3 regions of the Allobosea sp. LjRoot237 genome follow, and region 1 is predicted to be linked to each of the others. Evidence: predicted binding sites of a transcription regulator. Region 1 holds the regulator's gene; each other region holds the start of a gene.

Region 1 (9,656 bases):
TCGCCCCCAGCGAAGGCGGCACGCTGGTGACCTGGCGCATGGAAGGGCCCTGCCCGTTCATGGGCAAGCTGATGGGTACGATCTTCAACATGGACCGCATGGTCGGCGGCGATTTCGACAAAGGCCTCACCGCCCTCAAGCAGGCCGCTGAGCGGCCGAAACTGGTTGCTGCCGCGGCCTGACCAGCACGCGATCGACGTTCACCCGCAAGAAGCAAGCAAAGGAGGAAGACCATGACCAACGCAGCAGAACTCGACAAGCCGCAGGTCGGCGACCTGTCCGGCTGCATGCCGGCCAAGCCCCAGGCGGAGCATGAATGGCTCCACCAGCTCGTCGGCGAATGGACCTATGAGGCCGAATGCCTGATGGGACCGGACCAGCCGCCGATGAAGTCGTCGGGCACCCAGTCGTTCTCGTCCTTCGGCGGACTCTGGCTCGTCGGAGACGGCGCCGGCGCCATGCCGGACGGCAGCCCTGCGACGACCCGAATCACGCTCGGCTACGATCCGCAGAAGGAGCGCTATGTCGGCTCCTTCATCGGCTCGATGATGAGCAATCAATGGGTCTACACCGGCACGCGCAATGCCGCCGGCACAACGCTGACGCTCGACACCGAAGGCCCGGACTTCACTCAGCCGGGCAAGACGGCGGCCTATCAGGACATTCTCGAAATCAAGAGCCCGGACCATCACATCCTGTCCTCGCGCAGCAAGGGCGAGAACGGCGAATGGGTCCAGTTCATGACGGCGCATTACCGCCGGGTGAAGTGAGGCAGCCTTTGCGAGATCGTCATTCCGGACAAGCCGCATAGCGGCGCAGCTCCGGAATCCATCGAAGGGCACGACGCTCTACGATTGATTCCGGCACTCCGCTTCGCTCCAGCCGGAATGACGGTGTAGGTTGAGCCCGGGAATGGCCCCAAAAGCGAGGGCGCGGAGCAACCAGCTCCGCGCCCTCGCGCTTGACCGGCATGCGCGTTCGGGGGCATGTGCAAACCCCAAGAAACTGGGTTGGGGACGGCCTAGAGGCGATGCGCATCCTGCTGATCGACAATTACGACAGCTTTACCTGGAACCTGGTCCACCTGATCGGCGGGCTCGGCGCGAAAGTCGACGTGCGCCGCAACGACACGCTCTCCGTCGACGAAGCTCTCTCCGGCGACCATGACGCGATCGTGCTCTCGCCCGGCCCGTGCACGCCGAACGAAGCCGGCATCTGCCTCGACCTCGTCCGCGAAGGCGCAGATAAAAAGCCGATCTTCGGCGTCTGCCTCGGCCTGCAGGCGATCGGCCAGGTCTTCGGCGGCGAGGTGGTGCGTGCCCCCCTGCCGATGCACGGCAAGGTCTCGACCATCACCCACCGGGCGCGCGGCCTGTTCCACGGCATCAACGGCCCGCTCGAGGCGACGCGCTATCATTCGCTCGTCATTCGGCGCGAGAGTTGCCCGGCCGAGCTCTCGATCGAGGCCGAATCCGGCGACGGGATGATCATGGCGCTGTCGCATCGCGAGCTGCCGGTGCATGGCGTGCAATTCCATCCCGAGAGCATCGCCTCCGAGCACGGGGCGACGATCCTGCGCAATTTCCTCGATCTCGCCGAGCGATGGTCGCGCCATACGAACAAAGCCGCCCTTTCCGCGACAGCCTGATCGATCGAGTTCCCATGGACGACTTCAAACCCTTCATCGCCAAGGTCGCGACCGGCGCCTCGCTGTCGCGCGAGGAAGCCCGCGACGCCTTCGAGGCCATGCTCTCCGGCGAGGTCACCAATGCGCAGGCCGCCGCCTTCCTGATGGCGTTGCGCGTGCGCGGCGAGACCACCGAGGAGATCGCCGGCGCCGTCAGCGCCATGCGTTCGCGCATGCTCACCGTCGAGGCCCCGGCCGATGCCATCGACATCGTCGGCACCGGCGGCGATGCCTCGGGCTCCTACAATGTCTCGACCTTGGCCTCGATCATCGTCGCGGCTTGCGGCGTGCCGGTCGCCAAGCACGGCAACCGCGCCGCCTCCTCGCGCTCCGGCGCCGCCGACGTGCTGACCGCACTCGGCGTCAAGGTCGGGCTCGAACCTGCCGGCACCGAGCGCTGCATCGCCGAGGCCGGCGTCGGCTTCATGTTCGCGCCGACCCACCACGCCTCGATGCGCCATGTCGGACCGGTGCGCACCGAGCTCGGCACCCGCACCATCTTCAACCTGGTCGGGCCGCTTTCGAACCCGGCCGGCGTCAAGAAGCAGCTGATCGGCGCCTTTTCCGAGACCTGGCTCGAGCCGATGGTCAAGGTGCTGCAATCGCTCGGCTCCACGACGGTCTGGGCCGTGCACGGCTCCGACGGGCTCGACGAGATCACCACGACAGGCCCGACCCGCGTGATCGCGCTGAAGGACGGCAAGATCGAGAGCTTCTCGATCGCGCCCGAGGATGTCGGCATCGCCCGCGCCAGGCCTGAGGATCTGCGCGGCGGCGAGCCGGCGCAGAATGCACAGGCGCTGCAGGAGGTGCTTGGCGGGGCGAAGAGCGCCTTCCGCGACATCGCCGCCTTCAACGCTGCGGCCGCGCTCGTCGTCGCCGACAAGGCCGCCACGCTCGGCGAGGGGCTGGCGCAGGCCTATGCGGTATTGGACAATGGCAAGGCCAAGGCTGCGCTCGTGGCCCTGGTTGCCAGTTCGAACGCGTGAGGCTGCCCTATGTCCGACATCCTGAAGCGGATCGAGGCCTATAAGCGCGAGGAGATCGCTGCGGCGCGCACCGCGGTGCCGCAAGCCGAGATCGAGAAGCGCGCTGCGGCGATGCCGACGCCGCGCGACTTCATCGGCGCGCTCGAGGCCAAGCATCGCGCCGGTGGCCCCGCCCTGATCGCCGAGATCAAGAAGGCATCGCCATCCAAGGGCCTGATCCGCGCCGATTTCGACCCGCCGGCGCTGGCCAAGGCCTATGCGGCCGGTGGCGCAGCCTGCCTTTCGGTCCTGACCGACACGCCCTCCTTCCAGGGCCAGCCGGAATATCTCGCGCAGGCGCGCGCCGCCTCCGGCCTGCCCGGCCTGCGCAAGGATTTCATGTTCGAGCCCTACCAGGTCTTCGAGGCGCGGAGCTGGGGCGCCGACTGCATCCTGATCATCATGGCCTCGCTCGACGATGCCGCCGCGCGCGAGCTCACCGCCACGGCGAAGGCGCTCGGCATGGCCGCGCTCGCCGAGGTCCATGACGAAGCCGAGCTGGAGCGCGCGCTGAAGCTCGATACCAGGCTGGTCGGCATCAACAACCGCGACCTGCGCAGCTTCGAGCTCAACCTCGCCGTCACCGAGCGGCTGGCGCCGCGTGTGCCGAAGGACCGCCTGCTCGTCGGCGAGAGCGGCATCTTCAGCCATGCCGACATCGCCCGCCTGCAGGGCTGCGGCGTCAACACCTTCCTGGTCGGCGAGAGCCTGATGCGCCAGGCGGACGTGGCGGCTGCAACGCGCGAGCTTCTGACTGGCAAGACCACCGAGGCGGCGGCGTGAGCCGGCTCACCCATCTCGACCAGAAGGGCGCGGCCCATATGGTCGATGTCGGCGACAAGGCCGAGACCGTCCGGGTCGCGGTCGCCGAAGGCCATGTCGTGATGCAGGCCGAGACGCTTGCCATCGTCCGCGATGGCGAGGCCAAGAAGGGCGATGTGCTCGGCACCGCCCGCCTCGCCGGCATCATGGCGGCCAAGCGCGCGCATGAATTGATCCCGCTCTGCCACCCGCTGCTGCTCTCGAAGATCGCTGTCGACCTTACGATCGATGAGACCCTGCCCGGCGTACGCGTGCGTGCCGAGGTCAAGCTCACCGGCAAGACCGGCGTCGAGATGGAAGCGCTGACCGCCGTCAGCGTCGCCTGCCTCACCGTCTACGACATGGTGAAAGCGGTTGATCGCGCCATGCATATCGAAGGCATCCAGCTCGTGCATAAATCCGGCGGCAAGTCCGGAACCTATGAGCTGGCAGGGCGATCGGCATGAGCCTCACCCCCGTTCCCGTAGCGCTGCGAGCGCTGCTCGACAGCGTGCCAGGCCCGACACCAGCCGAGACGCTGCCGCTCGCCCATTGCGCCGACCGCGTGCTGGCCGAAGATGTCGCCGCACTCCGAACCCAGCCGCCCTTCGCCAATTCGGCCATGGACGGCTATGCCGCCCGCGCGACTGACCTGGAGCCCGGCAGGGAGCTCAAGGTCATCGGCGAATCCGCCGCCGGCCGCGGCTTTTCCGATCCTGTCGGCCCGGGCGAGACGGTACGCATCTTCACCGGCGCCCCCATTCCGAACGGTGCCGACGCGATCCTGATCCAGGAGCATGCCGAGGGTGTCGGCGGCCCGGTGATCCGCGTCGCCAAGCCGGCGAACAAGGGCCAGTTCATCCGCCCGGCCGGACTGGATTTTCAGACCGGCGCAATCCTGCTGAAGGCCGGCCACCGGCTCGACAGCGCCGCGCTCGGGCTCGCCGCAGCCGCCGGGCATCCGACACTCGCGGTCCGCTGCAAGCCGCTGGTCGCGATCCTCGCGACTGGCGATGAACTCGTCCTGCCCGGCGAGCCGGTCGGCCCCGACCAGATCGTCGCCTCCAACAGCTTCGCGCTCGCCGCACTGGTTGAGCAGGCCGGCGGCACGGCGCTCGATCTCGGCATCGCCCGCGACAACCATCCCGATCTCGCCGGCAAGATCGAGGCGGCACGCAGGGCCGGAGCCGACGTCCTGATCACGCTCGGCGGCGCCTCGGTCGGCGAGCACGATCTCGTCCAGGCGGCGCTGAAGGCGCAAGGCATGGAGCTCGGCTTCTGGAAGATCGCGATGCGCCCGGGCAAGCCGATGATGATGGGCCGCCTCGGCGCCATGGTCGCGCTCGGCCTACCGGGCAACCCGGTCTCCTCGATCGTCTGCGGGCATCTCTTCGCCATCCCGCTGGTCGAGGCTCTGCTCGGCATCGACGATCCCGAACGCGACCGCAGCGAGCCCGCCATCCTGGCCGTCGATCTGCCGGCCAATGACGAGCGCCAAGATTATCTGCGCGCCACCTTCGAAACCATCGATGGCGAGCGGCGTGTCAGGCCATTCGCCAAGCAGGATTCGTCGATGCTGGCCAACCTGGCGCGCGCCGAAGCTCTGGTGATCCGCCCGATCTTCGCCGAGGCCGCCAAGGCGGGCGATTCCTGCCGGATCATCCGGCTGCGCTAGCCGGGGCTCCTGCCCTCCTGCATCGTCACCCCGGACAAGCCGCGTCAGCGGCGCCGATCCGGGATCCATTTCTGAAGCGTTCCGGAATGGATCCCGGGCCTCCCTTCGGTAGCCCGGGATGACAACGCTCTGGAAGCGCGCGCTCTGCTCGGGCAATCCCTTGCGGAACACAAAGCGAACAGCTATGGTGTTCGTGCTTTGTTTCGATTCCAGCCCGAGAGGCGAGCGGCGCGACCATGCTGACACGCAAACAGTTTGAACTGCTTCGCTTCATTCATGAACGCCTGCGTGAATCCGGCGTGCCTCCCTCCTTCGACGAGATGAAGGACGCGCTCGATCTGCGCTCCAAATCCGGCATCCACCGGCTGATCATGGCGCTCGAGGAGCGCGGCTTCATTCGCCGGCTTCCCAACCGGGCGCGCGCCCTCGAGGTCATCAAGATGCCGGACGGCATCGGCGGACAGCAGGCGCAGCGCGCCCGCTTCAGCCCCTCCATCGTCCAGGGCGGGCTCGGCCAGACCCCGCCGGCACCGGCAGCCACCTTGGCGAAGCCGCGCCCGGCGGGCGCCGAAGAGAGCGGGCGCTCCACCGTCTCCATCCCCGTCATGGGCCGCATCGCCGCCGGCACGCCGATCTCGGCGATCCAGGACCGCAGCCATAGCGTCTCCATGCCCGCCGACATGCTTGGCGGCGGCGAGCATTACGCGCTCGAGGTCCGCGGCGATTCGATGATCGAGGCCGGCATCCTCGACGGCGACACTGTGGTGATCCGCAAGCAGGACAGCGCCAATACTGGCGACATCATCGTCGCGCTGATCGACGACGAGGAAGCGACGCTGAAGCGGCTGCGCAAGCGCGGCTCCTCGATCGCGCTCGAAGCGGCCAATCCCGCCTATGAGACGCGCGTGCTCGGGCCGGACCGGGTCAAGATCCAGGGCCGGCTCGTCAATCTGATGCGGCGCTACTGAAGCGCCTCTAGATCCTGTGCCGGCTCTGCAGTAGCGGAAATCGGTGCAGGAGCGGGTTCGGGCACCGGCCTCGTTTCCGGCCGCGCACGGGTCCAGGGACGCAGGCGTGCCACCTCATCCGCCGTATAGGAACGCCAGCCGCCGCGGGCCGCATGATAAGCGGTCGCGCCGTCGCGGATGAGCGCGCTGCGGTCGATCAATCGGGCAGCGCAAGGCGCGCTCCAATAGAGCGACGTCACCACGAGATCGGCGCGCTGGCAGTCCTCGACCAAAGCGATGCGGTCGCGCGTATAGGCGACGCTGCGGCCGTCCGGCAGGCGGATGACGCAACCACGCGCATCGCAGGCGGCGCCCGCGCGCAGGGCCGCATCGTCGGGCGAACGGGAATCGCCGTCGGCATGCAGCCATTGCGTCAGCACGAAGCGGCTCGGCTTGCCGGCGAGCACCATCCGCCCTTCTAGTCCACGCACCAGCACGCCCGAACCATCGCGCTCGATCAGGATATCGGGCTGCGACGGGGTCGAGGCCAGCGCCAGCCCGCCAACCAGCGGCAGCGCAGCAAGGAAACGTAGCGCCGTCGTCCACAGCGTCAGCCAGAGCAAGGACAACGAGAAGCAGATCAGGGCGAGCGAACCGAAGGCGGGCAGCACCACAGTCGAGCGGTCGATGCCGGCGACCCAATGCGCGAGCTGGAGCACGAGGCCGGAAGCCCAACCCATCAGCGCCCAGGCCGGCCAGTCGAGCCCGAACGGATAGGCGAGCACGCCGAAGACGGCGGCCGGCATCACGATCAGCGAGACGAAGGGCAGCGCCAGCGCATTGCCGAGCAGGCCGAACGGGTTGAAGGTCTGGAAGTGGAAGACGCCAAAGGGTGCCGTCGCCGCTGTCGCGACCATGGTCGTGGTCACGATACCCACAGCCGAGAGCCAGAGCGGCCGCAGCGGCCAGGGCCATGACGCCGCCGCCGCGTCGGGCGGGCGCTCCTGCCAGCGCTCGGCGAAGGCGATCAACGCCGCGACCGCCCCGAACGACATCTGGAAGCTCGGACCGAGCACCGCTTCGGGCTCGCGCAGCAGCACGATGATCGCGGCGAGCGCAAGGTTGCGCATGGAGAGCGCCGGCCGGTCGACCAGGATCGCCCCCAGCATCACCAGCGTCATGATCAGCGAGCGCACGGTCGCGACCTCAGCGCCGGAGAAGATGCAGTAACCGATGGCGCCTGCCATGGCGGCGAGCGCCGCGAGCTTCTTCACCGGCCAATGGAGCGCCGCCGTCTGCGACAGCGCGAGCAGCGCCCGCGCCAGCCAGAAGATCGTGCCGGCGGCGAGCACCATGTGCAGGCCGGAGATCGAGACGATGTGGTAGATGCCGGCGGCGCGCAGGTCGTTGTTGGTCGCTTCGCTGATCAGCCCTCGCTTGCCAGTGACCAGCGCCGCCGCCATCGCCCCGGCCTGCCCGCCGCCGCTCGTCGCGATGCGTTCGGTCAGCGCGTTGCGGGCCTGGTCGATCGCGACCGCCAAGGCGAGCCGGCGCGGCATCGGGCTCGGCGCCGGCGCGAGCGTGATCTTGCCGGCGATGCTGCCGACCGCGCCGATGCCCTGGAAGAAGGCGTCGCGAGCGAAGTCGTAGCCGCCAGGGCGTGCCGGGCCGGGCGGCGGCAACAGGCGCGCCGTCGCGCCGATATGGTCGCCGGGCTTCAACATGGTGACCGGCGTGGTGACGCGCACCCGGCGCGGCCTCTGAGTGGCTTCGATGCCAGGCAGGTCCGTGACCTGCACGACGATCCGCACGCCCTTGTCGCGTTGCTCCAGCGCCTCGACGAATCCGGTGAGCTTGCCGACATGGTTGCGGGCGAGCGCGGGCGCGGCGATGCCGGCCGTTCGCCAGGCTGCCGCCGCGAAACCGGCGAAGATGGCCGCGGCCGCGATGCAGACCGCCATGACGGCACGGCGCCGGCGCGTCAGCCAACTGGTGAGCGCACACAGCGCCAGCCCGGCAAGGGGCGCGCTCAGGCCCGGTTCACGATCGGCCAGGAAATAGAGCAGTACGCCGGCGCCCATGCAGACCGGCAACCAGTTGAAGAGACGTCGCCGCTCGACCTCGGTTTCGAGGGCCCGGCGAAACCGACCACCCCATTCGTGCAACGGCAACGTTGCGGGCCATGAGAGGCCACCGACGCGTCGCAAGCGCGCCGGCAAGGCCAGCACGCCGGCACGCACCCTGCTACGGCGCTGTTCTGGCCCGTAGGAGAGCATCCGTCCCCCCATCGCAGCCGCGCGAATGGTGAGCCCGTCCCCACAGGAGGCTCTTAACGGCGGCTGGCAAGCCATGTTACAGCGGCGGCGCCGGATGTCAGCCCCGGCCGAGGCCCGCACTGAAGCCTGCCCTCGCCTTTTGCCTGCCCGTTCCCCCGGAGCCTGTTTTCATGAGCGATACGGTCGTCACGCGCTTTGCGCCGTCGCCAACCGGATTCCTGCACATCGGCGGTGCCCGCACCGCGCTGTTCAACTGGCTCTATGCCCGCCGCCATGGCGGCAAGATGCTGCTGCGCATCGAGGATACCGACCGCGAACGCTCGACCGAGGGCGCGATCGCCGCGATCCTCGACGGCCTCGCCTGGCTTGGCCTCGATTGGGACGGGCAGACCGTCTACCAGTTCCAGCGCGCCGCCCGCCATCGCGAGGTCGCCGAGCAGATGCTCGCAGCCGGCAAGGCCTATTACTGCTATGCGACGCCGCAGGAACTCGACGCGGAGCGCGAAGCTGCGCGCGCCGAGGGCAAGCAGTGGCGTTATGACGGGCGCTGGCGCGACCGCGACCCGTCAACCGCGCCTGAAGGCGTCAAGCCGGTGATCCGCCTCAAGGCCGAGCAGACCGGCGAGACTGTGGTCGAGGACGAGGTCCAAGGCCGCGTCACCTGGCAGAACGAGAACCTCGACGATCTCGTGCTGCTGCGCTCGGACGGCAATCCGACCTATATGCTCGCCGTGGTCGTCGACGATCACGACATGGGTGTCACCCACATCATTCGCGGCAGCGACCACCTGACCAATGCCGCCCGCCAGACGCAGATCTACCAGGCACTCGGCTGGACGGTGCCGAGCATGTCGCACATCCCGCTGATCCACGGAGCTGACGGCGCCAAGCTGTCGAAGCGGCATGGCGCGCTCGGCATCGAAGCCTATCGCTCGATGGGCTATCTGCCGATCGCGCTGCGCAACTATCTGCTGCGCCTCGGCTGGAGCCATGGCGACCAGGAGATCTTCTCGCCCGAGGAGATGATCTCGCTGTTCAACCTGTCCTCGATCGGCCGCTCGCCGGCCCGCTTCGACTATGCCAAGCTCGAAAATCTCAACGGCCTCTATATGCGCGAGGCTAAGGATCACGAATTGATGATCGCGCTGAAGGCAATCTGGTCGGAGATCGGCCCGCCGCGCGGTATCGGCACCGAGCCGACACCGGAGCTCGAAGCCAAGCTGATGGCGGCGATGCCGGGCC
Region 2 (9,656 bases), 960 kb from region 1:
CTGCTGTTGTTCGTATTTTGAGTTGCAGCATGTTCATTCGGCGGATGGGTCTCATCTCGCCTTTTATGTTTGGCAGCTTTCTTATTATTGGAGGAAGCAGAAACCGTTTTTCTTGCTAGCAGATGCTGCGAAAGCGTAATTTCTGCCATTTTTGCGCCAGATATAAAAAAGGCAGCTATCTTATCGACCGTCGATCCTTGGACATCAAATTCATTTCTAATGTGTTCGTCGAATTGACCCGCAGTTATAGTCCTCAAATTGACGCTGTCTTTGAATAAAGAGGGGTATCCTTGAGTAATAACTTCTCTGAGAAGGGATTTTCTTTCGTCATCTGATGATTCAACAAGAGAAGTAAATCTCTCGGATGGAATTCCGGCGTCATCTATAAGTTTAAGAAATTTGAGTGCCGCAATTACACTGTAAGATATGCTGCCGGAGGCGTTGCCAAAAACAGACGGATCAATTCGCCCCGGAACGACGGTGTCTCGCAGTTTATTGAGAAATCCAAGAAAAGAACCAAACGTCGCATAGGGCGGCGAAATCACCTTAGGCTTGTCGCTCACGGTCTCCCTCCCAGCGCTGACTGCACGCTTCTGCTTACTGCGACACAGCGCAGAGCGTCAATAGCCGAAAGGGGTTCAGCGCAGAAAAATTTACAGAAGCTCTGAATTCGCCTCTGTTGCGACCTGCTTATTCTTTTTGTTTTTCCTTCCGGTTTCGCTTCCGGTATTTTTTCTGCAGTGTTTTTTCCAGCGCAAATATCTGATGCAAAATGTTTTTTGTGGCTTTCTGCATGACCGTCAAAAATATCGCTAGGTTTTTTGCACGAAGCTATCCAGCACCATTTTCCTGCCGGCCTTGTCGAAATCGACGGTCAGCTTGTTGCCGTCGACGCTCGCCACTGAGCCGGGGCCGAACTTGATGTGGAAGACCCGGGCGCCCGCGTCGAAGGCCGAGGTGCCGGTCGATTTCGCCGTCAGCTCGCCCTCGATCAGCATCGGGCCGCGCTGGCGGCTGGCGAAGCCGGTCCCCTGGCCGAAGCCGCGCTGGCCGGCGTCGGAGAAGCCCGAGCCGCCGCCCGAATTGAACTTGGCCTTGTTTTCCTGCGCCCGCTGCCAGCCCGGCGTCTGGTAGGAGGAGCCGAAGCTCTCCATGCGCTCGAAACGCGAGGCGCCATAGCCGCCCTGGCTGTAGGTCGAGGCGGCCTGGACGACCTCGACATGGTCTTCCGGCAATTCGTCGATGAAGCGCGAGGGCAGGCTCGACTGCCAAAGGCCGTGGATGCGCCGGTTCGAGGCGAAAAAGAGCTTCAGCCGCTTGCGGGCGCGGGTCAGGCCGACATGGGCGAGGCGGCGCTCCTCCTCGAGGCCGGCGCGGCCGTTTTCGTCGAGGGCGCGCTGGCTCGGGAACAGCCCTTCCTCCCAGCCGGGCAGGAAGACGGTGTCGAATTCCAGCCCCTTGGCGGCGTGCAGCGTCATGATCGAGACGCGGGCGCCGCCATCGCCGCTGTCGGCGTCCATCACCAGCGAGACGTGCTCGAGGAAGGCCGGCAGATCGGGGAACTCGTCGAGCGAGCGGACAAGCTCCTTCAGGTTCTCCAGCCGGCCGGCGGCGTCGGCGGAGCGGTCCTTCTGCCACATCTCGGTGTAGCCTGATTCCTCAAGCACCAGCTCGGCGAGCTCGCCTTGCTGCATGCTCTCAGCCCGTGCCGACCAGCGGCCGAAGGCCTCGACCAGCTCGCGCAAGGAGGTGCGGGCCTTGGGCTTGAGCTCGTCGCTCTCGACCACGGCTCTCGCCGACTGCAGCAGGGAGAAGCCGGTCGCCCGCGCATGATTGTGCAGGATCTGGATCGTGGCGTCGCCCAGCCCGCGCTTGGGCACGTTGACGATGCGCTCGAAGGCGAGGTCGTCGGTCGGCGAGACCACACAGCGCAGATAGGCCATGGCGTCGCGGATCTCAGCGCGCTCGTAGAAGCGCGGGCCGCCGATCACCCGATAGGGCACACCGACATGAATGAGCCGCTCCTCGATCTCGCGCATCTGCGCGGAGATGCGCACGAGAATGGCGGCCTCGGCGAGGTTCTCGCCCTTGGACTGCATCGCCTCGACCTCGTCGGAGATCAGGCGGGCCTCCTCCTGGCTGTCCCAGGCACCGGTGATGGTGACCTTCTCGCCGGGCTCGTCCTCGGTGCGCAAGGTCTTGCCGAGGCGGCCTTCGTTTCGAGCAATCAGTTTGGAGGCAGTGGCGAGGATATGGCCGGTCGAACGATAATTGCGCTCGAGCCGGACCACGGTCGCGCCCGGAAAATCGTGCTCGAAGCGCAGGATGTTGTCGACCTCGGCGCCGCGCCAGCCATAGATCGACTGATCGTCGTCGCCGACGCAGGCGATGTTGCGCCGGCCCTGAGCGAGCAGACGCAGCCAGAGATACTGGGCGACGTTGGTGTCCTGGTACTCGTCGACGAGGATGTAACGGAAGCGCTCGTGATAGCTCGCCAGCACGTCCGGATGTGTCCGGAACAGCGTCAGGCAGTGCAGCAGCAGGTCGCCGAAATCGACGGCGTTCAGCGTCTTCAGCCGGTCCTGATAGGCGGCATAGAGCTTGCCACCCTTGCCGGACGCGAAAACACCGGCCTCGCCCGGCGGCACGTCCTTGGGCGCAAGGCCGCGGTTCTTCCATGAGTCGATGAAGCCGGCCAGCATGCGGCCGGGCCAGCGCTTCTCGTCGATCCCTTCCAACTGGATCACCTGCTTCATCAGGCGGATCTGGTCGTCGGTGTCGAGGATGGTGAAGTCGGAGCGCAAATCGAGCAGCTCGGCATGGCGGCGCAGCAGCTTGGCCGAGATCGAGTGGAAAGTGCCGAGCCAGGGCATGCCTTCGGCGACCGGGCCGACGAGATGGGCGACACGCTCCTTCATCTCGCGCGCCGCCTTGTTGGTGAAGGTCACCGACAGGATCTGCGAGGGAAAGGCGCGGCCCGTCGCGATCAGATGGGCGATGCGGGTGGTGAGCACGCGGGTCTTGCCGGTGCCGGCACCGGCCAGAACCAGTACGGGCCCATCCGTCGCCTCGACCGCCAGGCGCTGCTCCGGATTGAGGCCCTGCAGATAGCCGGCCGCCGGCTGCGCCGCCGCGCGCGATGCGAGGCCGCCGGGGCGAGGCAAGGGGGCGGAGGTCGTGTGGTCGGACAAAGTTGACGGCTCGATCGTGATTCGTTCTGCGGTCAATATAGGGTGTCGCGCGCGCGATTGCTGGATCATGCTGTGGAGGAACGGATGGTCCAAGCCAAACTCCGTGAGCCCTCATCCTGAGGAGCGGGCGAAGCCCGCGTCTCGAAGGATGGTCCAGGGGGTTCGGGAGGCGACTGGAGCATCCTTCGAGACGCCATTTCTGACGAAATGGCTCCTCAGGATGAGGGCTGAAGGAGTTTAGATTGCAGGAGCGCCCGATGCCGTCAGCAGGATCATCGCCGGGGCATGCCCATCAGGTCACCAATCAGGTGCCGCCGCTGCAGGACTACGACGCCTATGCCGCCGACCCGGTGCTGAGGGCCGCCATCGCGGCCTTCGACGCCGGCTGGGCGGATGAGCGGCTACACGAGGCGGGCCGCACGGTCGGGGCGGCTGAGACGATCGAGATGGCGCGGCTTGCCAACCGGCATGGGCCGGAATTGCGCAGCCATGACCGCTTCGGCAACCGGATCGACCAGATCGAGTTCCATCCGGCCTGGCACGCGCTGATGGCCCGCGCCATCGGCCAGGAGACGCATGCGCTCGCCTGGAACCGGCCGGGGCCGGGGGCGCAGGTGGCGCGGGCCGCCCTGCAATATCTCTGGTATGGCTGCGAGAGCGGCATCTGCTGCCCGATCTCGATGACCTATTCGGCGATCCCGGTGCTGAAGCAGGACCGGGCGCGCTGGGCCGAGTGGGGCGCGCTGATCTCCTCGAAGACCTACGACAAGAGCCAAGGACCGGCCGCGGACAAGGCTGGCGCGACCGTCGGCATGGCGATGACCGAGACGCAAGGCGGCTCGGATCTGCGCCAGACCCAGACCATCGCCTATGACAACCGCGACGGCACCTATTCGCTGCACGGGCAGAAATGGTTCTTCTCGGTGCCGCATTCCGACCTCTTCCTGACGCTGGCGCGCAATGAGGAGGGCATCTCCTGCTTCGTCGTGCCGGGCTGGCGGCCGGATGGCGAGCGCAACGGCATCGCGATCCAGCGCCTCAAGGACAAATGCGGCAACCGCTCGAACGCCTCCTCGGAGGTCGAGTTCAGGGGGGCGATCGGCCATATGCTGGGCGAGCCGGGCAGGGGCCTGCGTACCGGCCTGTCGATGAACCACAACACAAGGCTCGACATCGCGGCTGCCTCGGCCGGGCTGATGCGGCAGGCTGTGATGCTCGCCGGCCATCACGCCCAGCATCGCACCGCCTTCCAGCGCCAGCTGATCGACCAGCCGATCATGCAGAACGTCCTCGCCGACCTCGCCATCGAGGCGGAGGCCGCCGCCTGGCTCGCCTTCCGGCTCTTCGCCGCCGTTGATCGGCAGGAGCAGTCGGAGAGCGAGAAGCTGCTGGCCCGGATCGGCGCGCCGCTGGCGAAGTACTGGGTGGCGAAGCGCACGCCCGCGGTCGTGGTCGAGGCGCTGGAATGCCATGGCGGCAACGGCTTCATCGAGGAAAATCCGATGGCGCGGCATTATCGCGAGGCGCCGCTCAACTCGGTCTGGGAAGGCTCGGGCAACGTCATCTGCCTCGACGTGCTGCGCTCGCTCGAGCGCGAACCGGGCTCGTTGCAGGCTTTGCGCGCCGAGTTCCACGCCGTCTCCGGCCAGGACCGGCGCTACGATGCGGCATTGCAGGCGCTGGACAACGACCTGCACGAGCTCATCCGCCATGAGGGCCAGGCGCGCCTGCTGACCGAGCGGCTGGCGCTGATGCTGCAGGGCGCTCTGCTGATCCGCCATGCGCCGCACGCGGTTGCCGACGCCTTCGTCGCGACGCGCCTCGGCGGTCATTGGTCCGGCCATTTCGGCGACCTGCCGCTGGCGGTCGATGCGGCGACGCTGGCGCGGCGGGCGCTGCCGGAGGTTTGAAGGGAGAGCGCGGGGAACCCCTCTCCCGGATGGGAGAGGGGCAGGGGTGAGGGACCGCCGCTGATTATTGGACCGCGACGGCTCCGTTGTGCCTTCTGCGGATAGGGCAGGCCCTCATCCCTGCCCTTCTCCCACTCGGGAGAAGGGTTCCTCGCGCCTTACTTTCCCGGGGCGAGCCTCACCCCGCTTCCGCCTCGAAATCCATCGCCACGCCGTTGATGCAGTAGCGCAGGCCGGAGGGCGGCGGGCCGTCGGGGAAGACGTGGCCGAGATGGCCGCCGCAATTGGCGCAGTGGACCTCGACCCGGCGCATGCCGAAGCTGTGGTCGACGCTCTCTTCGACCGCGCCTTCCAGCGGCTGGTCGAAGCTTGGCCAGCCGGTGCCGCTCTCGAACTTCTTGTGCGACCGGAACAGCTTCTGGCCGCAGCCGACACAGGAGAAGGTGCCGGCGCGCTTCTCGAAGTTCAGCGCGCAGGAGCCGGCCCGCTCGGTGCCATGGCCACGCAGGACCCGGTACTGCTCGGGCGTCAGCTTCTCGCGCCACTCAGCATCGCTGAGCTGGAAGGGGAATTCGCGCTCCGGCTTGCCGGTGTCGTTCCCACCCTTGGCGAACATGTCCATCAGGCCCATGCGAGGCTCCTTTCCGCGCTGTCTTGTCGGGATTGTCGCGCGAGATATGGGGATTTGTCTTCCTGATTTCAGCCTCACGCAACGCGGCCTGTTTCACGTTTGCGTTCTGTCGCGACCAGCCTCTTCTCCGCCGGCCAGCCGCGTCACCCAACCGTCACGCGACTCCTCTAGTCGGCTCGCCATCGCAACGGGCGCAAAACGAGGGCCTCGTGACGCAGACGATCCGCGCGGTGAAGCGCACCACGAACCTCGGCCTGACCACTGCCGTCCATCGCAGCAAGCCGCTCTCGCGCGCCGGCCTGCTGGAGCGAATGTTCACGCTCGCCTTCTCCGGCCTGGTCTATCCGCAGATCTGGGAAGACCCGGTCGTCGACATGGAGGCGCTGGCACTGCAGCCGGACGACCATCTCGTCGCCATCGCCTCGGGCTCCTGCAACATCCTCTCCTACCTCACCGCCAATCCTGCCAAGATCAGCGCGATCGACCTCAACGGCGCCCATATCGCGCTCGGGCATCTCAAGCTCGCGGCCCTGCGCGAGATCGACGATCACGCGATTTTCCGCCGCTTCTTCGGGCAGGCGCAGTCGAAGGCCAATGTCGAGACCTATGACCAATTGATCGCGCCGCGGCTCGATGCGGTCAGCCGGGCCTATTGGGACGGGCGCAACCTCGTCGGCCGCCGCCGGATCGAACTTTTCGCCCGCAATTTCTACCGTTACGGCCTGCTCGGCCGCTTCATCGGCACCGGGCACTTCTTGGCGCGCCGTCTCGGCTGTGACCCCAGGGTCATGCTGCAGGCGACGACGATGGACGAGCAGCGGGCGCTGTTCGACCGGCATCTGGCGCCGGTCTTCGACAAGAAGCTGGTGCGCTGGCTGGTGCGCCAGCCGGCCTCGCTCTACGGGCTCGGCATTCCGCCGGCGCAGTACAAGGCGCTCGCCGCCGATGACGATGCCGGCATCCGCGCGGTGCTGCGCCATCGGCTGGAACGGCTCGCTTGCGGCTTCGACCTGAAGACCAACTATTTCGCCTGGCAGGCCTTCGGGCGTGGCTACGGGCCGGAGCCGGACGCGGCTGTGCCGCCCTATCTGGAGCAAGGCAATTTCGAGACGGTGCGGGCGCGCGCAGCTAGAGTCGCCTATCATCAGAGCGCGATCACCGCCTTCCTCGAACAACAGCCGGCCGAGAGCTGCAACGGCTTCGTGCTGCTCGATGCGCAGGACTGGATGAATGATGGCGAACTGACGGCGCTGTGGACACAGGTCACCCGCAGCGCCGCGCCGGGCGCGCGCGTGATCTTCCGCACCGCCGCCGACGAGCGCTTGCTGCCCGGCCGGGTCCCGGAGGCGATCCTGTCGCAATGGCATTACGATGAGACGCGCAGCCGCGAGCTCGGCGCGCGCGACCGCTCCTCGATCTACGGCGCCTTCCATCTTTATGTCCGCGGAGCGGCCGCGTGAGTGCGGTCAAGGGCAGGCAGGACGCCGCCGGGCGGCCGCACGATGGAGAAGCGCGTCCCCTTCCCCCCGCTTGCGGTGGGGAAGGGTTAGGGATGGGGGGACGGAAAGCGGGGCTCGGGCCTTCTTCCAACTTTCACCAAGCGGCGCTGCCCCCCACCCAACCCTCCCCACCGCAAGCGGGGGGAGGGCCAGCGCCTGCCGGCAACCACGAGAAAGCCTTCCAAGCTGTTGCCTTGCCGAACGCCGCCGGACTGATGGACCGGATGTACCGCTTCCAGCGGCACATCTACGACGCGACCCGTAAATTCTATCTGCTCGGCCGCGACGGGCTGATCGCCGGGCTGAAGCCGCCCCCGGGCGGGACCGTGCTGGAGATCGGCTGCGGCACCGGGCGCAACCTGATCAAGATCGCCCGGCGCTACCCGCAGGCGCGCTGCTATGGGCTCGACGTTTCCGAAGAGATGCTGCGCACGGCGCGCGAGCAAGTCGTCAAGGCCGGACTTGCCGACCGGATCACGCTGGCACAGGCCGACGCGACCAGTTTCGACCCGCAGGCGCTGTTCGGCCGTGCCGGCTTCGAGCGGGTGGTGATCTCCTATGCACTTTCGATGATTCCGCCCTGGCGCGAGGCGCTCGCGCAGGCGATGCGCGTCGTCGCGCCAGGTGGCTCGCTGCACATCGTCGACTTCGGCGACCAGGCGCATCTGCCCGCGCCGTTCAGGGCTGTACTGAACCGCTGGCTGGCGCTGTTCCACGTCACCCCGCGCAAGGATCTCGACGCGGTGGTGATCGAGCTCTGTGCCGAGACCGGCGTCATCGGTGGCTCCACGCGGCTCTTCGGCGGCTATTCGGTGCAGGCCGTGGCGATCAGGCCGGCGTGATCGCCGGGGCTGGACGCTGCCGCTGCTGCACTGCTACGCCAGCAGGATGAGTGAGACCGCCGACCGCGAAGAGAGCAGCGACGGACGTCCTTCGTTGCGCGATCGGCTTCGGCAGCTCTATCACGGGCGGAGCCCGGCGGCGCTGCGCTTCCAGGTCGCGACGCTGATCGTCGACCTCCTGATCATCGGCTTCTTCATCGCGACGCCGCTGCTGCGCGACCGGCCGGAATTCCTCTGGCTCGACTATGCGGTCGCCATCATCGTCGCCGCCGAGATCGCGGCGCGCTTCCTCGCCTCCTCGAACATGCTGCGGCTGCTGCGTCAGCCCACCATGCTGCTCGACCTCTTCATCCTGGCGACCCTGCTGGCGCCGCAATGGCTGGAGAATTTCGGCTTCCTGCGCATCCTCCGGCTCTGGTCGCTGTCGCAGCGCGGCCTGGTGTGGGCGCAGTTGCGCCAGACGCGCTATCGCGATTGGGAGGACGTCGCCAAGGCTCTGGTCAACCTTGCGACCTTCCTCTTCGTCGTCAGCGGCTTCGTCTACACCTTCTTCTTCATGAGCCGGCCCGGGCTGGAGGGCTATGTCGAGGCGCTCTATTTCACCGTCGCGACGGTGACGACGACCGGTTTCGGCGACATCACCCTGCCGGGCATCGCCGGCAAGATGACCTCTATCGTGGTGATGATCATCGGCATCTCGCTGTTCGTGCGGCTGGCGCAGGCCGTGTTCCGGCCGCACAAGGTGACCTTTCCCTGTCCGCAATGCGCGCTGCAGCGCCACGAACCCGATGCCGTGCACTGCAAGGCCTGCGGCCACGTCCTTAAGATACCGGACGACGACGAGTAATTGGCTGGCCTCGGCCCGGTGGTCTCGACGTCTTGTAGAAGGCGATCCGACGCTTGATCCTGCGGGAGCAGGAGTGCTGACATGAGCGAGCCACTTTGACATCTAAAGGGGTATTCGGCCTTCCGGTCAGTCTGAGAATTTTGGAGCGGTGATGGCGCCGGTTGAGGTCAATCCTGAAAAGGTCCGGGAATTCGAGGATGCCTCGCGCTTCTACGACTGGCTTGGCGAGCACCATGACCAGGCGGACGAAGTCTGGATCAAGATCCACAAGCTCTCGTCCGGCCTGCGATCGATCACGCCCAAGGAGGCGATCGATGTCGTGCTTTGCTGGGGCTGGATCGACGGCGTCAGGAAGGGCCTCGACGAGCGCAGCTTTCTGCAGCGTTACACTCCGAGGGGCGCCAGAAGCATCTGGAGCCAGATCAATGTCGACAACGTCGCCCGCCTGATCACGGAGGGGCGCATGACCAGGCACGGCCTGATGCAGGTCGATGCCGCGAAAGCCGATGGCCGATGGGCGCGCGCCTATGGCGCCGGCAGAAATCTGAAGATCCCCGACGATCTCCAGGCTGCGATCGACGCGGAACCCCTGGCCCGGGAGATGCTGTCGAAGCTGAGCGGACAGAACCGCTTTGCCCTGGCGTTTCGCGTCCACAATCTCAAGACGGAAGCCGGGAGAAGGAAGAAGATCGCGGCCTTCGTCGAGATGCTCAAGCGCGGCGAGACGATCTATCCG
Region 3 (9,656 bases), 1.4 Mb from region 1:
ATAGGGACTGTCGATCGGCTCGAAATTGCAGGCGTCGCGGCCGCGCTCATCCTCGAAAGCCGTCAGCGCTGCCAGTTCCCGTTCCAGCCAACGCACGACGCGCTTTTGTGCCGTTATGCCCGGCACGAACCACGCCGTCTCGTCCTCGCGCCAACGGGCCCGCGGAAACGCCGCCTTGAAGCGCTCGACCGTTGCGACATCGAAGGGGAACGCCACGAGAGCACCCGAACCGGCCGTCGTGACGTTGACCGCGATCTCGCCGGAGTCTGGCCCGGATCTGGCGGGTTCCGCTTGCGGCGCAGATATCTCTTTCCCTGTCATGTCCAGTGGAACCGGCGGCGACCCCTTGCGGTTTCGGCGCCATGAATGCTCGGCGCCGTCAGGAGCGATTGGCGATCGCAACCTACAACATCAACAACGTCCGAAGACATCTTCAAAATCTGCTCGCCTGGCTCGATCACGCCGATCGGGTCTGATCTGAGGCCTGCCGAAAGCAACGAGACGAATAAGCCGGGGCTCACGCCCCGGCTTTTGCTGACCTCGTGGCTCCACCGATAACGTGCTGCCCTACCGCCACATCCCGCGCATCTTCGCCCGCACGTCGACCTTGGGTCCGCCGGAAGGCGCCGGCTGATCAGAGGGCGCTGCCAACGGCCAGGCGCGTCGCTCGAAATGCTTCAGCAGATTGGCCGGGATGAAGCGGGTGCGGGCGGCATAGACATGCCGGTCGCCGGTCGATGACTGGCCGTGGGTGAAGAAGCGCTGCGGCACCATCAGGTGTAAATCGTCCTTCGCGCGCGTCATGGCCACGTAGAGGAGCCGGCGCTCCTCCTCGATCTCGTCCTTTGCGCCGGCGCCGAGATCGATCGGAATGCAGCCGTCGACGACGTTCATGACGAAGACCGATTTCCACTCCTGGCCCTTGGCGGAATGGATCGTCGACAGGATCAGATAATCCTCGTCGAGATGCGGCACGCCGGCCTGGTCGCTGGTGGCGTCCGGCGGATCGAGCGTCAGCTCGGTCAGGAAGCGCTCGCGTGACGGATAGCCGCCTGCGATCTGCTCGAGCTGGACGAGATCCGCCTGGCGTGTCGTCGCGTCCTCATGGATGCGCTCCAGATGCGGCGCGTACCAGAGCCGGGCCCGCTCGATCTCCGAGGGCCAGCCTGAGCGGCCGGAACGCAGCTCCTCGATCGTCTCGATGAACTGAAGCCAGTCCGAACCGGCCCTGGCAGGCTCGGGGGCACCCCTGAGCGCACTGGCTGTATCCGGCGCCTGCGCCAGATGCTCGATGACGCGTTGCGCCGAGGTTGGCCCGACGCCGGGCAGGAGCTGCATCACCCGGAACGCCGAGACCCGGTCGCGCGGGTTCTCGACGAAACGCAGCAGCGCGAGCAGATCCTTGACATGCGCGGCGTCGAGGAACTTCAGCCCGCCGAACTTGACGAAGGGGATGTTCCGGCGGGTCAGCTCGATCTCGAGCGGCCCGCTGTGATGCGAGGCGCGGAAGAGCACCGCCTGCTGCTTCAGCGCTGCGCCGGCCTCGCGGTTCTCCAGCACCTTCTCAGCGATGAAGCGGGCCTGGTCCGCCTCATCGCGGACATTGACCAGCTCCGGCGCGGCGCCTGCGGCCCGGTCGGTCCAGAGGTTCTTCGTGAAGCGTTCGGCTGCGAGGTCGATCACCGCATTGGCGGCGGCGAGAATGGCCTGCGTCGAGCGATAGTTCTGGTCGAGCGTGATGATTTCGGCCGGCGGCGAGAAGGCGAGTGGAAAGTCGAGGATGTTGCGGACTGTCGCGGCGCGGAAGGAATAGATCGACTGCGCATCGTCGCCGACGACGGTCAGCCCCCGGCCATCCGGCTTGAGGGCGAGCAGGACCGAGGATTGCAGCCGGTTGGTGTCCTGATACTCGTCGACCATGACGTGATCGAAGCGCGCACCGACGTCGGCGGCCAGCTCGGGATCCATCATCGCCTGCGCCCAGTAGAGCAGCAGATCATCGTAATCGAGCACGTTCTGTTGCTGCTTGGCCTCCACATAAGCTGCGAAGAGCTGCTTCAGCTCGGCGGCCCAGGCGATGCACCAGGGATAGGACAGCCTCAACACGTCCTCGATCGGCTGCTCGGCGTTGACGCAGCGCGAGTAGATCGCAAGGCAGGTGCCCTTGGTCGGAAAGCGCGCCTCGGTCTTCGAGAAGCCGAGCTCGTGCCGGACCAGGTTCATCAGATCGGCGGCGTCCTCGCGGTCGTGGATCGTGAAGGCGGGGTCGAGCCCGATCTGCTCGGCGAGGTCGCGCAGCAGGCGCGCGCCGACGCCGTGGAAGGTGCCGGCCCAGTTCAGTGCATCCACGACGACACCAGCACCATCGCCCATCACCTTGCGGGCGATGTGCTCGACGCGGCGGATCATCTCCGAGGCCGCCCGGCGCGAGAAAGTCATCAGCAGGATCCGGCGCGGATCGGCACCACCGACCAGGAGATGAGCGACGCGGTGCGCCAGCGTGTTGGTCTTGCCCGAGCCGGCTCCCGCGATGATCAGCAGCGGCGGCGCAGGCAGGGCGCTGTCGCCGAAGGATACCGCACGCCGCTGCGCCGGATTGAGGCTGTCGAGATAGACGTGCGCGTTCATGATTGATTCGACCTGCTACCGCCTGAGCGCAGCACGGGGCGGCGTTCCCACGCAATGTCGGAAGATGGCGTCAATGTTGGCTCGCTCGGTAGGTGCGTTCTGATTCTGTTCTCATAAGCGAGGCCGAGCGGAATGTCAGCGAGCGGCGCACAAGGACCGCAACTCCTCCCGCAAGAAGCCTCCGATCTGATGTGCTTCGCGCCTCGTGTCATGCCGATAAGCATCTTGCGAGGGCTAACGCGCGTAGGCTGTCGAGGCGGTCCCGATGAACTTCGGCCGTGCTCCGGCATTTATTGCAGATGACCTTAACTGCGCAGCGTCCCACCCGGGTTCCGATCACCCTTGCGACCTATAATGTCCGCCGCTGCCTCGGGACGGATCGCTGCCTGTCACCGGATCGCGTTGCCGACGTGATCGCCGAGGCGAACGCCGATATCGTCGCCCTGCAGGAGATCGACGTCGGCAGGCTGCGTAGCGGGGGCGTCGACCAGGCTGGCGTCATTGCCGACAGGCTCGGCTTCTCGAGCCATTTCCACCCGGCGCTGCAGATCGCAGAGGAGCAGTACGGCGACGCGATCTTGACGCGAGGCCGATCCCACCTGGTCAAGTTCGGCTTCCTGCCCGGCTCACGCAATCTCTGGCCCTCGGAGCCACGCGGCGCCATCTGGATCGAGGCGGTGGTCGGCGACGCCCGCCTGCAGGTGATCAATACCCATTTCGGGCTCGGCCGCCGGGAGCGACGGGACCAGGCGGCGGCCTTGCTGGGCGCCGGATGGATCGGCCAATGTCCTGCGCCCTTTGTCGTGGCAGGAGACCTGAATTCATTGCCCGGAGGCCGGGTCTATCGCAGCTTCGCGGCACGCATGCGCGATGCCCATATCGCCGGGGCACAGGGCAGGGCTGCGCCGACCTTCCCGTCCCGTCGGCCGCTGCTGCGTATCGACCACGTCTTCACGTCGGACGATATCGACGTGGCAAGCGCCGCTGTCGTGCGCTCGCCGCTTGCCAGCCTGGCGTCGGATCACCTGCCGCTCGTGGTGCGCCTGAAAATCCCGGTCGAGGAGGGCAAGGGCAGCCTTGCCGCCGTCGATGGAGCATGAAGCCGCCCTTGTTGGTGAGGATCAGCCCGCTCGTCGGCGATGGCCGGCTATCCTCCGGGCTACTCTGGCGCTGGCGGCCGTCATGCTCGCGGCATACCTGCTGTACCGGACCTTGCGCGGTCATAGCTATCAAGAGCTCAGTGGCTTGCTGCGCTCGGCAAATCCGATCCGGGTGGCGGCTGCGCTGGGCTTCGCCCTGTGCAGCTATGCTTGCCTGACCCTGTTCGACTTTCTCGCGTTGCGATACGCCGGTAAGCTGCTCCCTTATCGGCAGGCGGCGCTGGCCTCGTTCACCAGCCTGTCACTCGGCCACAATATCGGCCTGGCGGCGCTGAGCAGCGGCGCGATCCGTTATCATTTCTATGCGCGATGGGGCCTCACCGCCGGAGATGTCGCCAAGGTGATCCTGTTCTGCGGGGCGACCGTCGGCATCGGCCTGGGCTCGCTCGCGGCGCTGGCGCTCCTGCTGCGCCCGGAACTCGCGGTGAAGCTGACCGGTCTGCCGGACAGCGCCGTATTCGCATTGGCCGCCGGCCTGATCCTTGCGCTGGCGGTGTATTTTATCCTTTGCGCCTGCGTTCGCGGCCGATTGCGGATCGGCTCCTGGGACGTTGAATTGCCGCGCCCACAGCTGGCCGCCGCGCAATTCATCGTTGGGCCGTTGAATTTTGCCCTAGTCGCCGCATGCCTGCATCAGGCGTTGGCAAGCCTCGGGGAAGTTTCCTATCCCGATGTCGCCGCGAGCTATGTGCTGGCCAACATCGCATCGCTCATTGCCCATGTTCCTGGTGGACTTGGGGTCATCGAGGCCGTGGTGACGATGGTATTGCCCGGTGCCGGCGTGATCGCCGGCCTCATCATCTTTCGCGCTGTCTATTTCCTCGTGCCCTTGCTGCCAGGGGCGGTGTTGCTGGCGTTCTCGCTAACGCGGAAGCGGCCTAGCGGAACGGCCAAGGCAAGCGAAATATCCTCTCCGGATCCAGGAAGCGCGTCCCCAGGATAGGCCAGAACGGGCCTCCTGTTTTGCTCGCCTCGAAAGATCTGAGTCCACGCGGTTTGCAATTCAGTCGATCCACCGCAGCGGCCAGCCCGCCTGCGGTGATGGCGGTCTCGACCTCGTCGACCCGGCAATCCAGATGTTCTGCGAGAAGCCTGTTGCGAATCCCCGCAATGGCCCTGCAGGCCTCCGAGTCAGCTGCTTCGAGCGCGACGTCACATTCGGTGTCGAGGCCGATGGAACGATTGTTGAGGTTGGAGGATCCGATCCGGATCGCCCGGTCATCGATGATGATGAGCTTGGAATGGATCAACACCTCGACCTCTTCGGTCGCGCCCGGAACCACCGGGTAGAGGACGCGAAGCCGGCCGAAGCGATCCGCCCGCACGAGCCGGCGCATCAGCCTGTCGCGATTCTCGGACATGGCGAGACGCTCGAGAAGCCCGCGCGATTTGCGGGTCATGACGATGACGACGTCAGGGCCGCCGGCCTTCTTGAGCTGCTTCGACAGCGCTGCGCCGATGCGCTTTGCCGTCAGGTACTGCGCCTCGATGTAGACCGAGTGTTTTGCCGCCGCGATCATGTCGAGCGCCAGAGTTGACGATTCGCGAATCTCGTGGCGCCCGGCATAGGCCGGCTCGGTCCTTGCTATGGCCAGGACGGCAGATTGAAATTCCGGCGGCAGGTCTTCGGGCCAGGGCCCGCCTATTCCCACAGCCGCACTCGCTGGGAAACCCGAGCTTTCGCCCGGTCGCTCGCCGGCCGCAAGCTGCCAACGCTCGGCCGCCATCGCGCACATCGCCGCCGCTGCGCTGCCATCGAAGACCATCTGGATGTCGTGAACCGGGGGATAGCGCTCCCCGTCGCAGTCGATCCGGCGCGGGTCGTCGGCCACGTGTTCCGACGTATCCCAGCGTTCGACAGTGAGGTCCATGCCGCCAACGAACGCGATGGCGCCGTCGATGCAGACGATCTTCTGATGGTTCGATCCGTAGAAGGGATGCCGGGTGTCGAACTTGACCTGAATCCGAGGGTGATCCTGCCAGTCGCTGCCGAACAATGCGGGCACGACCGCGCTCGGGCCGTGCAGTACCGAGATGCTCCAGACCAGAATCTGGATCACAAGTTGTGGATTGGCCTCGACCAGCGCGCGGAGCAGCGGCCCCAGAGGCGGGGACTCACGGTCATCGGCCTGCGGGCGCAGACGGATACGGCCGTCGAAATCCCAGCCGATGATGGTGATCGAGCGCCGTGCCTGGCGCAGGCTGCTTTCGAGATGGCGGAAGTAGTTGGCTCCGTCGACGAGAACGGCGACGCGGTCCGCCATCGCCACCTCGACGCAGTTGCGCCCGGGACAGAACATCGAAGCCGGATTTCGAGCCGAAGTCGGCCGCGGGCGATCGCCCTTCCAGAAAGCGTTCCAGCGCACGGACAAGCTCATCACGGACCGCGCAACGCTTCGGGCCATGTGATTGTTCCGCGTCGTCGAAGAGAGGAACCGTTGCCCAATCCCGCGGTTTCCACAGAAGGCAACGCGAGGAGGCTACGATGCGCGATGGACGCGGAAATCAGCTCTCGCCCGAAGAGCAGAAGAAAGTGAAATCCATTCAAGGCGCTCCGGATGGGCAATCCTTGAAAAAAGTGTCGATCAATCCGGATGCGGACAAGGATACAGGTTCGGCCAACAAGCCGGAGGTCAAGCCCGGCGACAAGCCTGCAGCCGGGGTTGGGAGGTAGCAGGCTGGCGGTGTGGTATCGGATTGGCACTCGCTCGTTGCCCCCATTCGGTTGAGCGGTGTGCGCGGCAACTGCCTGGCGGGAGCCGCCCTTCTCCTGTCGCAAGCGAGCCGGTGTGAGCCGGGAGCGCATCTTTTTGTGCTGCCGCCCGATCGGCTGATCGATTGCACAGAGCAGCCGCTCTGATGCGACACCCTGCGTTCCAGACCTTCTCCAGCCCACTGGGAGAATGCGCCTCACGACCTAGTGACCTCTCTTTTTAGAAAGGGAGTGAACTGGGACGCGCTTTTTCGGTTGTCGTCGCAACGCCGCGTTGCGTGGAAGCAGACGCAGACGCTCCGACAAGACAATCCAGCCAAGACACGGAGGCGGATATGCCAAGTCCCGGCGATATCGAAGTGAACAGGCGTGACCTGATGGTTGCCGCCGGAGCCTGCGCGGCCTTGCCCGCGATGGGCGCGAACGCCCGTTCGCAGCCAGCTCCGGTCGGCACCCCGGTGCTCGCGGACGTGTCCTTCACCGTGAACGGCCAGCAGCGCGCACTTGCGATCGACACCCGAACCACCTTGCTCGATGCGCTGCGCGAGCATCTGCACCTGACCGGCACCAAGAAGGGCTGCGATCATGGTCAGTGCGGCGCCTGCACGGTGATCGTCGATGGCCAGCGGATCAATTCCTGTCTGACCCTCGCCATCATGCATCAGAGCGCGAGCGTCACCACGATCGAGGGACTGGGAACGGCGGACAATCTGCATCCGATGCAGGCAGCCTTCGTCAAGCATGACGGCTTCCAATGCGGCTACTGCACTCCCGGTCAGATCTGCTCCGGCGTCGCCATGCTCGACGAGATCAAGGCCGGCATTCCAAGCCATGTGACTGCCGATCTCACCACAGCGGCGGCCGTGAGCGAGGCCGAGATCCGTGAGCGCATGAGCGGCAATATCTGCAGGTGCGGTGCCTATTCCAACATCGTCGAGGCAATGACCGAGGTTGCGGGGAGGCAGGGATGAGGGCTTTCACCTATGAGCGCGCGACCTCCCCAGCGACAGCGGCAAAGGCCGCAGCTGGGAACGGCGGCGCGAAGTTCATCGCGGGCGGCACCAACCTGCTGGACCTGATGAAGCTCCAGATCGAGACGCCCTCGCACGTCATTGATGTGAACGGGCTGAAGCTCGACACCATTGAGGCGACCTCGGAGGGCGGCCTGCGGATCGGCGCGCTGGTGCGCAACACCGCCCTGGCAGCCGATGAGCGTGTCAGGCGCGATTATGGCGTGTTGTCACGCGCCCTGCTCGCCGGTGCATCGGGCCAATTGCGCAACCGTGCGACCACCGCCGGCAATCTGCTGCAGCGTACCCGTTGCCCGTATTTTTATGACACCGCCCAACCTTGCAACAAGCGCGAGCCCGGCAGCGGCTGCTCGGCATTGGGCGGCTTCAGCCGGCAACTGGGCGTCATCGGTACGAGCGACGCCTGTATCGCGACGCACCCTTCTGACATGGCCGTGGCGATGCGCGCGCTCGACGCGACGATCGAAACGGTCAAGCCCGACGCAACGACGCGCACCATCCCGATTGCCGAACTCCATCGCGCGCCTGGATCGACACCCCATATCGAGACGACGTTGGGGCCAGGCGAACTGATCACGGCCGTGACCTTGCCGAAACCCGCCGGCGGCGCGCAAATCTATCGCAAGGTGCGCGACCGCGCCTCCTATGCCTTCGCCCTGGTTTCGGTCGCCGCCATCGTTCAACGCGACGGCTCGGGCCGCGTCGCGCTAGGCGGCGTCGCTCCAAAGCCGTGGCGGGTCGAGGCAGCTGAAGCGGAGCTCCCGCGTGGCGCGAAGGCAGCGGCCGCTGTGATGCTCGACGGCGCCAGGCCAACCCGCGAGAACGCGTTCAAGCTGCCGCTGATCGAGCGCACGCTTGGCGCGGTCCTGTCCGAAGCGAGGGCTTGATCATGAAATTCGACATCCCCGCCACGCAAAATCCGATCGATCGGCAAATCGTGGTCGGACAGCCGCGCGACCGCGTCGATGGCTCGCTCAAGGTCAGTGGCACAGCCCGCTATGCCTATGAGCAGTACGACGCGGTGCCGAACCAAGCCTATGGCTACGTGCTCGGAGCAGCGATCGCCAAAGGGCGCGTCGCATCCATCGATCTGAAGGCGGCCAAGGCCGCGGCCGGCGTGCTCGCCGTCGTGACGGCGAAAGAGGCCGGCAAGCTCGGCAAGGGCAGGAGGAACACCGCGAAGCTTCTCGGCGGTCCCGAGATCGACCATTACCATCAGGCCGTTGCGCTGGTCGTGGCGGAGACGTTCGAGCAGGCCCGCGCTGCCGCGAGCCTCATTCGTGTCGAGTATGCGCCGGGCAAAGGCAGCTTCGACCTCGAGGCCGCAAAGGGCCGGGCGGTCAAGCCGCCGGACGAGGGCTCCAACCCCACCGACACATCGGTCGGCGATTTCTCCGGCGCGTTTGCGAGCGCCCCGGTCACGCTCGACCAGACCTATACGACGCCGGACCAAAGCCACGCGATGATGGAGCCGCACGCCTCGCTGGCGGCATGGGAGGGCGACAAGCTCACAATCTGGACCTCGAACCAGATGGTCGACTGGGGCGTGACCGACCTTGCGCAGACGCTCGGCATTCCGAAGTCGAACGTCCGCCTGGTCTCGCCTTTCATCGGCGGCGGGTTCGGCGGCAAGCTGTTCCTGCGGGCCGATGTGCTGCTGGCGGCCCTCGGCGCGCGCGCTGCGAAGCGGCCGGTGAAGGTCGCTCTGCAGCGTCCATTGATGATCAACAACGCGACGCATCGGCCCGCTACCATCCAGCGCATCCGGATCGGCGCGACGAAGGACGGCAAGATCACGGCCATCGGCCATGAAAGCTGGTCCGGCGACCTGCCGGACGGCGGCCCCGAAGTCGCGGTCCAGCAGACCCGCCTGCTCTATGCCGGCGCAAACCGGATGACGGCGATGCGGCTCGCAGTGCTGGATCTGCCGGAAGGCAATGCGATGCGCGCGCCGGGCGAGGCGCCGGGCATGATGGCCCTCGAAATCGCCATGGACGAGATGGCCGAGAAGCTAGGGATGGACCCGATCGCTTTCCGCGCCCTCAACGATACCCAGGTCGATCCGGAGAAGCCGAACCGGCCGTTCTCGCTGCGCCGGCTCGACGAATGCTTCAAGGTTGGCGC

The links. Region 1 encodes LexA, which represses DNA repair genes until DNA is damaged. Its sites were predicted from a motif close to TGTTCNNNNTGTGTTCNG; they were not measured.
Region 2: ACSQ24_RS06965 (ATP-dependent helicase) is a predicted target of LexA. The motif match lies at 3,203-3,220, and genes of this name have one in related genera.
Region 3: ACSQ24_RS04925 (ATP-dependent helicase) is a predicted target of LexA. The motif match lies at 2,724-2,741, and genes of this name have one in related genera.

What each region holds. Positions count from the first base shown of each region.
Region 1 covers NZ_CAXUQP020000001.1:2,398,918-2,408,573, reverse strand. Annotated here, with positions in the region: gene ACSQ24_RS11700 (SRPBCC family protein) at 1-182, shown strand, start outside; gene ACSQ24_RS11695 (DUF1579 domain-containing protein) at 234-770, shown strand; gene ACSQ24_RS11690 (anthranilate synthase component II) at 1,031-1,648, shown strand; gene trpD (anthranilate phosphoribosyltransferase) at 1,663-2,676, shown strand; gene trpC (indole-3-glycerol phosphate synthase TrpC) at 2,686-3,498, shown strand; gene moaC (cyclic pyranopterin monophosphate synthase MoaC) at 3,495-3,983, shown strand; gene ACSQ24_RS11670 (molybdopterin molybdotransferase MoeA) at 3,980-5,191, shown strand; gene lexA (transcriptional repressor LexA) at 5,428-6,159, shown strand; gene ACSQ24_RS11660 (ComEC/Rec2 family competence protein) at 6,153-8,414, opposite strand; gene gltX (glutamate--tRNA ligase) at 8,585-9,656, shown strand, end outside.
Region 2 covers NZ_CAXUQP020000001.1:1,435,261-1,444,916, forward strand. Annotated here, with positions in the region: gene ACSQ24_RS06960 (DUF5343 domain-containing protein) at 1-563, opposite strand, end outside; gene ACSQ24_RS06965 (ATP-dependent helicase) at 813-3,191, opposite strand; gene ACSQ24_RS06970 (acyl-CoA dehydrogenase family protein) at 3,449-5,101, shown strand; gene msrB (peptide-methionine (R)-S-oxide reductase MsrB) at 5,280-5,717, opposite strand; gene ACSQ24_RS06980 (DUF3419 family protein) at 5,942-7,192, shown strand; gene ACSQ24_RS06985 (class I SAM-dependent methyltransferase) at 7,456-8,073, shown strand; gene ACSQ24_RS06990 (potassium channel family protein) at 8,120-8,920, shown strand; gene ACSQ24_RS06995 (YdeI/OmpD-associated family protein) at 9,072-9,656, shown strand, end outside.
Region 3 covers NZ_CAXUQP020000001.1:1,034,072-1,043,727, forward strand. Annotated here, with positions in the region: gene ACSQ24_RS04920 (hypothetical protein) at 1-402, opposite strand, end outside; gene ACSQ24_RS04925 (ATP-dependent helicase) at 568-2,628, opposite strand; gene ACSQ24_RS04930 (endonuclease/exonuclease/phosphatase family protein) at 2,928-3,728, shown strand; gene ACSQ24_RS04935 (UPF0104 family protein) at 3,811-4,731, shown strand; gene ACSQ24_RS04940 (phospholipase D-like domain-containing protein) at 4,667-6,166, opposite strand; gene ACSQ24_RS04945 (hypothetical protein) at 6,274-6,462, shown strand; gene paoA (aldehyde dehydrogenase iron-sulfur subunit PaoA) at 6,837-7,472, shown strand; gene ACSQ24_RS04955 (FAD binding domain-containing protein) at 7,469-8,419, shown strand; gene paoC (aldehyde oxidoreductase molybdenum-binding subunit PaoC) at 8,422-9,656, shown strand, end outside.